2 regions of the Paenibacillus sp. PvR098 genome follow, and region 2 is predicted to be linked to the other one. Evidence: a T-box and tRNA genes for the amino acid it is inferred to sense, from the RefSeq annotation. Region 2 holds a T-box; the other holds one or more tRNA genes.

Region 1 (4,390 bases), 1.9 Mb from region 2:
GGTACCGCATGGAAGGGCCATCGCTCAACGGATAAAAGCTACCCTGGGGATAACAGGCTTATCTCCCCCAAGAGTCCACATCGACGGGGAGGTTTGGCACCTCGATGTCGGCTCATCGCATCCTGGGGCTGAAGTAGGTCCCAAGGGTTGGGCTGTTCGCCCATTAAAGCGGTACGCGAGCTGGGTTCAGAACGTCGTGAGACAGTTCGGTCCCTATCTGTCGTGGGCGTAGGAAATTTGAGAGGAGCTGTCCTTAGTACGAGAGGACCGGGATGGACGTACCGCTGGTGTACCAGTTGTCTCGCCAGAGGCACGGCTGGATAGCTAAGTACGGAAGGGATAAGCGCTGAAAGCATCTAAGCGTGAAGCCCCCCTCAAGATGAGATTTCCCAATTAGTAAGACCCCTTGTAGACGACGAGGTTGATAGGTTCGGGGTGGAAGCGCGGCAACGTGTGGAGCTGACGAATACTAATCGGTCGAGGGCTTATCCAAATACATGAACTTCAGCATGCTTTGTTTCGATCCAGTTTTCAGGGCGCAAACCTGAATATGTTTGGTGATGATGGCGGAAGGGAACCACGCGTACCCATACCGAACACGAACGTTAAGCCTTCCAGCGTCGATGGTACTTGGACCGCAGGGTCCTGGGAGAGTAGAACGTCGCCAAGCATTATTCCCTGATAGCTCAGTTGGTAGAGCACTCGACTGTTAATCGAGTTGTCACAGGTTCGAGTCCTGTTCGGGGAGCCATTTTGGAGAGGTGTCCGAGCTGGCCGAAGGAGCACGATTGGAAATCGTGTAGGCGTCACAAGCGTCTCGAGGGTTCGAATCCCTCTCTCTCCGTAGAGTTTTTTAGTAAGGCCCGTTGGTCAAGGGGTTAAGACACCTCCCTTTCACGGAGGTAACAGGGGTTCGAATCCCCTACGGGTCACCATTATATTTAAATCCCATGGAGGCTTAGCTCAGCTGGGAGAGCATCTGCCTTACAAGCAGAGGGTCGGCGGTTCGATCCCGTCAGCCTCCACCATAGAAGACTTACTGACGCGGGGTGGAGCAGCCCGGTAGCTCGTCGGGCTCATAACCCGAAGGCCGCAGGTTCAAATCCTGCCCCCGCAACCAATTAAGATTTTTCGAAGATACTAACTCACTTCGAAAATATCTGTTATGTGTGGAGCCGTGGTGTAGAGGCCTAACATGCCTGCCTGTCACGCAGGAGACCGCGGGTTCGAATCCCGTCGGCTCCGCCATTTATCTTTTAGATTGGTTTACAAGCAATATAAAATGTATTATAATTATGGCTCGGTAGCTCAGTCGGTAGAGCAGAGGACTGAAAATCCTCGTGTCGGCGGTTCGATTCCGTCCCGAGCCACCATGATTATGCCGTTGTAGCTCAATTGGTAGAGCAACTGACTTGTAATCAGTAGGTTGGGGGTTCAAGTCCTCTCGACGGCACCAGTTACAATTTCATATGGAGGCTTAGCGAAGTGGCCAAACGCAGCAGACTGTAAATCTGTTCTCGTCCGAGTTCGGTGGTTCGAATCCATCAGCCTCCACCAGTTTTTATAGGGGCATAGTTTAAAGGTAGAACAAAGGTCTCCAAAACCTTTGGTGTGGGTTCGATTCCTGCTGCCCCTGCCAATTTTCACATTTCAATATGGCGGTCGTGGCGAAGTGGTTAACGCATCGGTTTGTGGATCCGACATTCGAGGGTTCAATTCCCTTCGATCGCCCCATTATTTTTCTGAATATTGGGGATTAGCCAAGCGGTAAGGCAACGGACTTTGACTCCGTCATGCCTAGGTTCGAATCCTAGATCCCCAGTAATGGATCCCTGGGGGATTATTTTTCATCATGGGTCCGATTAAAAAATATGCGGAAGTGGCTCAGGGGTAGAGCATCGCCTTGCCAAGGCGAGGGTCGCGGGTTCGAATCCCGTCTTCCGCTCCATAATATGGCGCCATAGCCAAGTGGTAAGGCAGAGCTCTGCAAAAGCTTTACCCCCAGTTCGAGTCTGGGTGGCGCCTCCAACTCTCTTGCCGGAGTGGCGGAATCGGCAGACGCACAGGACTTAAAATCCTGCGGTAGGTGACTACCGTACCAGTTCAAGTCTGGTCTTCGGCACCACTCCAAAAAATGAATATGTGCCCTTAGCTCAGCTGGATAGAGCGTTTGACTACGAATCAAAAGGCCGGGAGTTCGAATCTCTCAGGGCACGTAAGTATTTTAACATGCCGGTATGGCGGAATTGGCAGACGCGCGCGACTCAAAATCGTGAGGGAAACCGTGGGGGTTCAAGTCCCTCTACCGGCATAAAAATTAAAATCCTAGAAAGCATAGTATATGCTCTCTAGGATTTTTTTGTCTGCAGTTTGCTTATTTTATTTGCTTGGATACTTGGAGCATCTCAGGCAAAGTGACGAGCTTATACCCTCGAGACTGCAGTGTCTGTATGACTGTCGGTAGTGCCTCCACTGTTCCACTCAAGTTTTGCCCCGGTCCGCCGCCGGTATGCTGGAGAACAATGGAGCCTGTTTTCACATGGTTTAAAATATTGTTAGTGACTTGATCTCGTTTGATTTGCTTCCAATCTTGGGAATCAACATTCCAATTGACGATACGAAAGCCTTGTTGGGAAGCCCACAACAACTGATTTTCGCTAATTTCTCCATAGGGCGGTCGAATTAGTCTGGGAGTGTATCCGATTAATGACTTCAAAGTTTTTTGTGTTTGCAGAACCTGGGCTTTGAACTTTTCATCAGTTAATTTAGTGAACAGCTTATGATCATAAGAATGGTTCCCGATCACGTGGCCTTCTCGTACGATTCGCTTAACGATTTCCGGATACTTCTCTGCTTGTGACCCTATAAGAAAGAATGTGGCACGGACGTTATATTGCTTGAGCACATCCAGTACTTGAGGAGTAAACTGTGTATCTGGCGAATCATCGAAAGTGAGTGCAACCTGTTTCAAGCTCCCCCGTCCTTTAAGCAGTAAAAGGTCTGGGTATTTTTCAACCAATTGGGACAACGTTAAGGCTTTATTCCGGCTGGTTGTCTCCTTGGCTGGTTTCTCCGGGGCTGGAGAATCTTTCTTTACCTTTACTTTAGGAGCTAACTTGGGCTTAGATGGAGAGGGAGCTGCTGGTTTTTCCGATACGGCAGCTGGTTGTTGTGAAGCCGCTGGAGGGGGCTGTTCCTCGGTTGAATGTTGGCTCTTTGGTTCTTGTGGTTCCGGAAATGGTTCCCGTTCGGGAAACTGAAATGTTTGATACGACTGAGGTACGTTGGAGTTGGGCAGATTCGGATTGGAATTAGCAGCAGTACAGGAAGTAAATAGCATACAAAAAATCAAAGCATAGAAAAAAGCCGCAATCGGACGTCGATACATAAAGGTTCCTCCCTCATCCACTGACTGAACTAATAGTCCTTTTAGTTTTGGATAAGGGGAGAGGATTTATCCCTTTATGAACAATGTGCCGTGCGGCTATAATATATTACGATTAGAGGGAAGTACTTAGCCTAACAACGCGCCTTCCCAGATCATTTTGATGGCTACGCAAACGAAAGTAACACGAAGCACCCAGAGAAGCTTTTTGCTGCTAAGACGGCTTGCAATCACAGCTCCTAACCAGCCTCCGAGAATGGCGGTCGGGGCTAATCCGAGTACCATCCATAAATCCACTTCTCCAAGAGCGAAGTGAGTAGTGGTTCCCATAATCGCAGATAGTAAAATAACGAACATGGATGTCGCGGTGGCTACATGGGGAGGATAGCGAAACAAAATGACCATGGCTGGTACAAGCAAGGCTCCCCCACCAACTCCAAACAACCCGGAAATGAATCCGACTGCCAAACCAATTAGTAATAACGGCAGAACGTTGTATCCATATTGAAAGGTTTGGCCTTTCCCATCCGTATAAATTCGCTGCATTTTCCACTTGATATCAAACGGTCTGATATAGTCCCTAAGAATAAGGAGTACTGCCATAAACAACATAAATATTCCGAAGCCGAGCTGAAATGACTTGGCATTGACGTACTGCGTTGTGTACGAACCAAGCATGGCTGCAGGACCGCAAGTGATGAAAAAGAGCCATCCGCTTTTAAAATCGACGCGCTTTTGTTTGAAAAAGGTAAGTGTAGAAGAAAGAGCCGTAAAAATGAGAACGGCTAACGAAGTCCCTACAGCGGTTGCAATCGAAATGGATTCGCCGATAAAATATGGTCCCAAATAAAACAGTGCAGGGACAATAATAATACCGCCGCCGAGGCCAACCAAGCTTCCGAACGTGGCGGCAATCAATCCGACAGCGGTATAAAATAAAATACTCATCTGGTTTCCTTCTTCCATGTATTTTTAGTCTACGTAAATAGTAACACAGGGAAGAAA
Region 2 (4,390 bases):
GTTTTCGAGCCGCTGGGTGTCATGGAATATCATCCATATTTTCGACCCGTTCATTTTCTTGTCCCACGTTCTGGCGATATTCTTGTGGGCCCTTCATATTGTAAGGCCCGAGGTGCTCTTTCCTTTATTGTACGTATGTATTGCCGTCTATTATATATGGAGGGCGTGGGTTCACCATTACCTCGAATCACGGCTGTACAAACAAGATTCGTCTTATAAGCCCGGCGATCGATATACGTTGATTCCAACGGTGCATCTGTACCATTGGCAAATCATAAAGCACGGAGCCGATGGCTGGTTCACGTTAGGAGAATATAAGAACGGTGCAATCAAATGGATCGACCGGGTAACTTGCGACGCCCACCCTGCCGTCGATGCTTCCAAAAGTCATCCGAACATTGCCTCGTTCTTGTATTTCACCTCCTATGCCTGTGCCGAAGTAAAAGAGCACCCGTGGGGGTATGAGGTTCGCTGGGCGGATGTGAGATATCGGCACCGCAAGCAATATCCTTTCGTCGCCGTCCTGATGATGGACAAAAGGTTCAATACATTGGATTCCTATGTCGGTTGGCTCAGCGAATCCCGTCTGGAGAAAAGGCTGCGCGTGGATTTATATTAAGCTATTTTTAGTAAATAGCGGATTTAGGTGCTTATGGCGGCGTTTAGGCAGGGATTTGTGTCAGAAGCGTCGAATGAAGTACTCTTCGATCCGCTATTTTGTTTGAATCGAGCTTGTACCCGCCTGTTAGAAGCGCGTCAAAAAAGCTCAAGGATTTCTCCCTGAGCTTATATTGACGAAGCTTCTCACTATTAGCGAACTTGGCCACCAGCAAGGGTTTGCTCAGCGATTTGCACCAGGCGGCGAGTGATGTGTCCACCAATTGCACCGGTGTCGCGAGTTGCCATATAACCGTAATACCCATCTTGCGGAATTTGGATCCCCAGCTCTTGAGCTACCTCATATTTCAATTGTTCCAATGCTTGAGATGCTTGTGGTACCACCAAAATGTTGTTGTTACGAGATTGTCCTGCACCCATCGTTAAGCACTCCTTTCAATTGAATGATGTCTTTGATGTATTTGCAAGCTTGCAAGCTTATTATGTGTTACAGCCTTAGATCTATACGCATTTTTTGAAAAAAAAATTTAAGTTTCAAATGTTATCGTGAAAGGCAGGTGTCATGCGTTATGAGTAAAGGACTCGGATTGTTTTTTGCAGTAGTCGGAACGGCACTGCTGGCATCCATTAGCTACTTTATGTCGGCAGGAAAGCCTTGGATGGCGATCCTTTTCGGGATTATTTCCTTAGTTTTTATCGGCTCGGGATTTGTAGTAAAGGCGAAACAGAGAAAATCAAAAGAATAGGAGCCTGCCGGGCGGCTACTCAACCTTCCGCCGCGGACAGACTCCTTACCCAAACTACAGCACCACATAACCCATTTTTTCTTTGACTTGACGGAGTACACGCTCTGCTTCCGCTTCCGCCTTCTGCTTACCTTGGCGCAAGACCTCATGCAGCTCGCCGGATCCTCTGATTTCGGCGTACCGCTGCTGAATCGGCTCGAGCACCGCAACCACGGCTTCGGCCAAATCTTTTTTAAAGGGCCCATAGCCCTGTCCATCGTATTGTGCCTCGATTTCACCGATTGATTTGCCTGCACATTGCGAATAAATGCTGATGAGGTTGCTGACTTCCGGCTTGTTCTGCGGATCGAACTTCACCTCACGCCCGGAGTCAGTGACGGCACGGCTGATTTTTTTACGGATCACATCCGGCGCGTCCAGCATGGCAATGTAGCTGCCTGAGTTCGGATTGCTCTTGCTCATCTTCTTAGAACCATCGTCGAGCGACATAATGCGCGCCCCCACCTCGGGAATGTAAGGCTTTGGTATGGTGAACGTATCACCGTAACGTCCGTTAAAGCGCTGAGCCAAATCGCGGGTAAGCTCCAAGTGCTGCTTTTGATCGTCCCCTACCGGTACCAGATCCGCGTTGTACAGCAAAATATCGGCAGCCATCAGCGAAGGATACGTGAACAAGCCTGCGCCTACAGATTCCTTACCTGCGGATTTATCTTTGAATTGCGTCATTCGCTCCAGCTCGCCCATATACGTGAGCGTTGTCATCAGCCATCCGAGCTCCGCATGCGCGGCTACGGTCGATTGCAAAAATACAGTCGCCTGCTTCGGATCGATCCCCGAAGCCAAATAAAGCGCCGCAACTGCCTCCGTCTGCTCCTTAAGCGCAGCTGGATCCTGCGGGACTGTAATGGCGTGCAAATCAACCACCATAAAATAACAATCATGAGTATGCTGAAGCCTGACATAGTTTTGCAGCGCACCGATATAATTGCCCAGCGTCAGCTGGCCGCTCGGCTGCATTCCTGAAAGCACTCTTGGGTTGGACATGTTTCGTTTACCTCCCTTTAACATTACCTATTCTTTTTTCCCACACAAAAAGGCCCTCCGCCGCAAGGGACGAAAGACCGTGGTACCACCCTAATTCGCTCGACTGCCTCCCGGATATTCACGGAAGCTGGATGACGAGCCTTGAAACTCCTGTAACGGGGAGACGCCGGATCGGCATACAAGTGTACTGGACATTAATCATTGCTTACCCGGAACAGGGCCCGCCAGCGCACGTTCAACCATCAGCTCAAGGATCCATTCGTACGACCGCCGCCCACCGGTTTACACCTTCCACCGGCTCTCTGAAGAGCTTGCTCCCGCCTACTTGTTCCCATCATCGCTTATTAGACGTCATTGTACCGAACCGTCTTTCCGCTGTCAACCTTCATTCCTAAAATCTTGTCCTATATACGTCTCCTACCGCATACTATATAATAATTATTACGATATACAAGGAGACATGACCAGTGCAAACGATTATTTATCGATGGGTAACCAACATCCTTGCCGTTCTGTGCATAATGATGCTCTTTCTTATTTATACCCAAAAACAACCGCCCGACCTTTCGTTCATCACATCCGACAGCATCCAAAATTTCAAAACGCTCTTTATCAGCATTATTCTTGAGGCGCTGCCCTTTGTCCTGCTTGGGGTGTTCGTCGCCGCCCTGCTGCAGATGTTCGTCTCGGAGCAAACGATCCGCCGCTTGACTCCGAAAAATCCGGTGCTCGGCGTCATCTTCGCTTGCGTGGTGGGCATCATCTTCCCGCTGTGCGAATGCGGCATGATTCCGGTCATCCGCCGGCTGGTCCTCAAAGGCATGCCGGTTTACATAGCTGTCGTATTCATTCTTGCGGGTCCAATCATTAATCCGGTCGTGTACGCCTCGACCTTCATGGCGTTCCGCAGCCGGCCGGAGATCGCTTATTCACGGATGGCGCTGGCCTTTATCGTGGCTGCAACCATCGGTCTGATCATCTATCGTTTCGTCAAAAGCAATCCGCTGCGCGGGTTCTCTAAAGCAGTTCACGCGCACAGTCAAGATCACGGACATGACCATTCGCATGAAGCACACAAACATGAGCACCGGAACGACCACGTGCATGGCCATAACCATCACCAAGAGCACGGCCAAAGCAAGCCAGGCCGCATGTTCGCCATTCTCGGTCATGCATCCGACGAATTTTTCGACATGGGCAAATATTTGATATTCGGAGCATTCCTCACCGCCGTCATTCAGACCTTCATGTCCCGCGAGAGCCTCGTATCGATCGGAGAAGGGGAAGTCAGCTCGCATCTGTTTATGATGGCGCTAGGCTACATCCTGTCTCTCTGTTCTACATCCGACGCCTTTGTAGCTTCATCCTTTACAACCACGTTCCAGCCCGGTTCGCTTCTGACGTTCCTCGTCTTCGGACCCATGCTCGACGTGAAAGGAACACTCATGCTGCTGGCCGCCTTCCGAGCCAGATTCGTAGCTCTGCTCTCAGTCTTGATTGTTGTTGTCGTACTCGCGACATCGCTGATTTTTGAACACATCTTTTTCATGTAAAAGTAAATTACAAACAAGGAGTGTACGCCGTGAACCCTCGAGTGCTTAGCCTGCATCATATGTTAAAAGCGATCATTTTGTTGGGTTTTGCCGTCTATATTGCCTATCTCGTCAAAACGGACCTCATCCTCCTGTACATTGCGCCGCGCATGGTCGATTATGTCAAATGGTCCGCTATCGCGTTCTATGCCGTAGCTGCATACCAAATTTATCAGGGCGTGAAAACCTTTCCCGGTTCGTCAAAAGCCTCCTGCGATTGCGACCACGACCATCTTCCCTCGCGCTCTCTCCTGAAAAATTCAATCGTTTACGGGTTGTTTGCTTTCCCGCTGCTGATCGGGTTTCTGCTCCCGGACACCACGCTCGGAAGCAGCCTGGCCGATAAAAAAGGGATGAACCTGAGCAGCTCAATCTCCGTCAAGAAGGATG

What was found. A T-box is a leader RNA that pairs with one kind of tRNA and senses whether it is charged. The one in region 2 lies ahead of trpS (tryptophan--tRNA ligase), so its partner is inferred to be a tRNA-Trp.
Region 1: it has a tRNA-Trp gene. The T-box ahead of trpS (tryptophan--tRNA ligase) is inferred to sense a tRNA for this amino acid. The anticodon was not compared.

The regions. Positions count from the first base shown of each region.
Region 1 is NZ_JAFIBU010000001.1:4,110,646-4,115,035, forward strand. Features, by position in the region: rRNA gene JOE45_RS20255 (23S ribosomal RNA) at 1-493, shown strand, start outside; rRNA gene rrf (5S ribosomal RNA) at 554-670, shown strand; tRNA gene JOE45_RS20265 (tRNA-Asn) at 676-751, shown strand; tRNA gene JOE45_RS20270 (tRNA-Ser) at 756-844, shown strand; tRNA gene JOE45_RS20275 (tRNA-Glu) at 861-935, shown strand; tRNA gene JOE45_RS20280 (tRNA-Val) at 953-1,028, shown strand; tRNA gene JOE45_RS20285 (tRNA-Met) at 1,044-1,120, shown strand; tRNA gene JOE45_RS20290 (tRNA-Asp) at 1,172-1,248, shown strand; tRNA gene JOE45_RS20295 (tRNA-Phe) at 1,298-1,373, shown strand; tRNA gene JOE45_RS20300 (tRNA-Thr) at 1,381-1,456, shown strand; tRNA gene JOE45_RS20305 (tRNA-Tyr) at 1,472-1,557, shown strand; tRNA gene JOE45_RS20310 (tRNA-Trp) at 1,566-1,639, shown strand; tRNA gene JOE45_RS20315 (tRNA-His) at 1,659-1,734, shown strand; tRNA gene JOE45_RS20320 (tRNA-Gln) at 1,751-1,822, shown strand; tRNA gene JOE45_RS20325 (tRNA-Gly) at 1,874-1,948, shown strand; tRNA gene JOE45_RS20330 (tRNA-Cys) at 1,955-2,028, shown strand; tRNA gene JOE45_RS20335 (tRNA-Leu) at 2,037-2,125, shown strand; tRNA gene JOE45_RS20340 (tRNA-Arg) at 2,143-2,216, shown strand; tRNA gene JOE45_RS20345 (tRNA-Leu) at 2,232-2,311, shown strand; gene JOE45_RS23675 (polysaccharide deacetylase family protein) at 2,375-2,971, opposite strand; gene JOE45_RS23680 (hypothetical protein) at 3,127-3,315, shown strand; gene JOE45_RS20355 (sulfite exporter TauE/SafE family protein) at 3,515-4,333, opposite strand.
Region 2 is NZ_JAFIBU010000001.1:2,241,099-2,245,488, forward strand. Features, by position in the region: gene JOE45_RS11170 (metal-dependent hydrolase) at 1-619, shown strand, start outside; gene JOE45_RS11175 (alpha/beta-type small acid-soluble spore protein) at 811-1,038, opposite strand; gene JOE45_RS11180 (DUF5325 family protein) at 1,188-1,364, shown strand; gene trpS (tryptophan--tRNA ligase) at 1,419-2,408, opposite strand; T-box leader at 2,471-2,755, opposite strand; gene JOE45_RS11190 (permease) at 2,876-3,961, shown strand; gene JOE45_RS11195 (TIGR03943 family putative permease subunit) at 3,991-4,390, shown strand, end outside.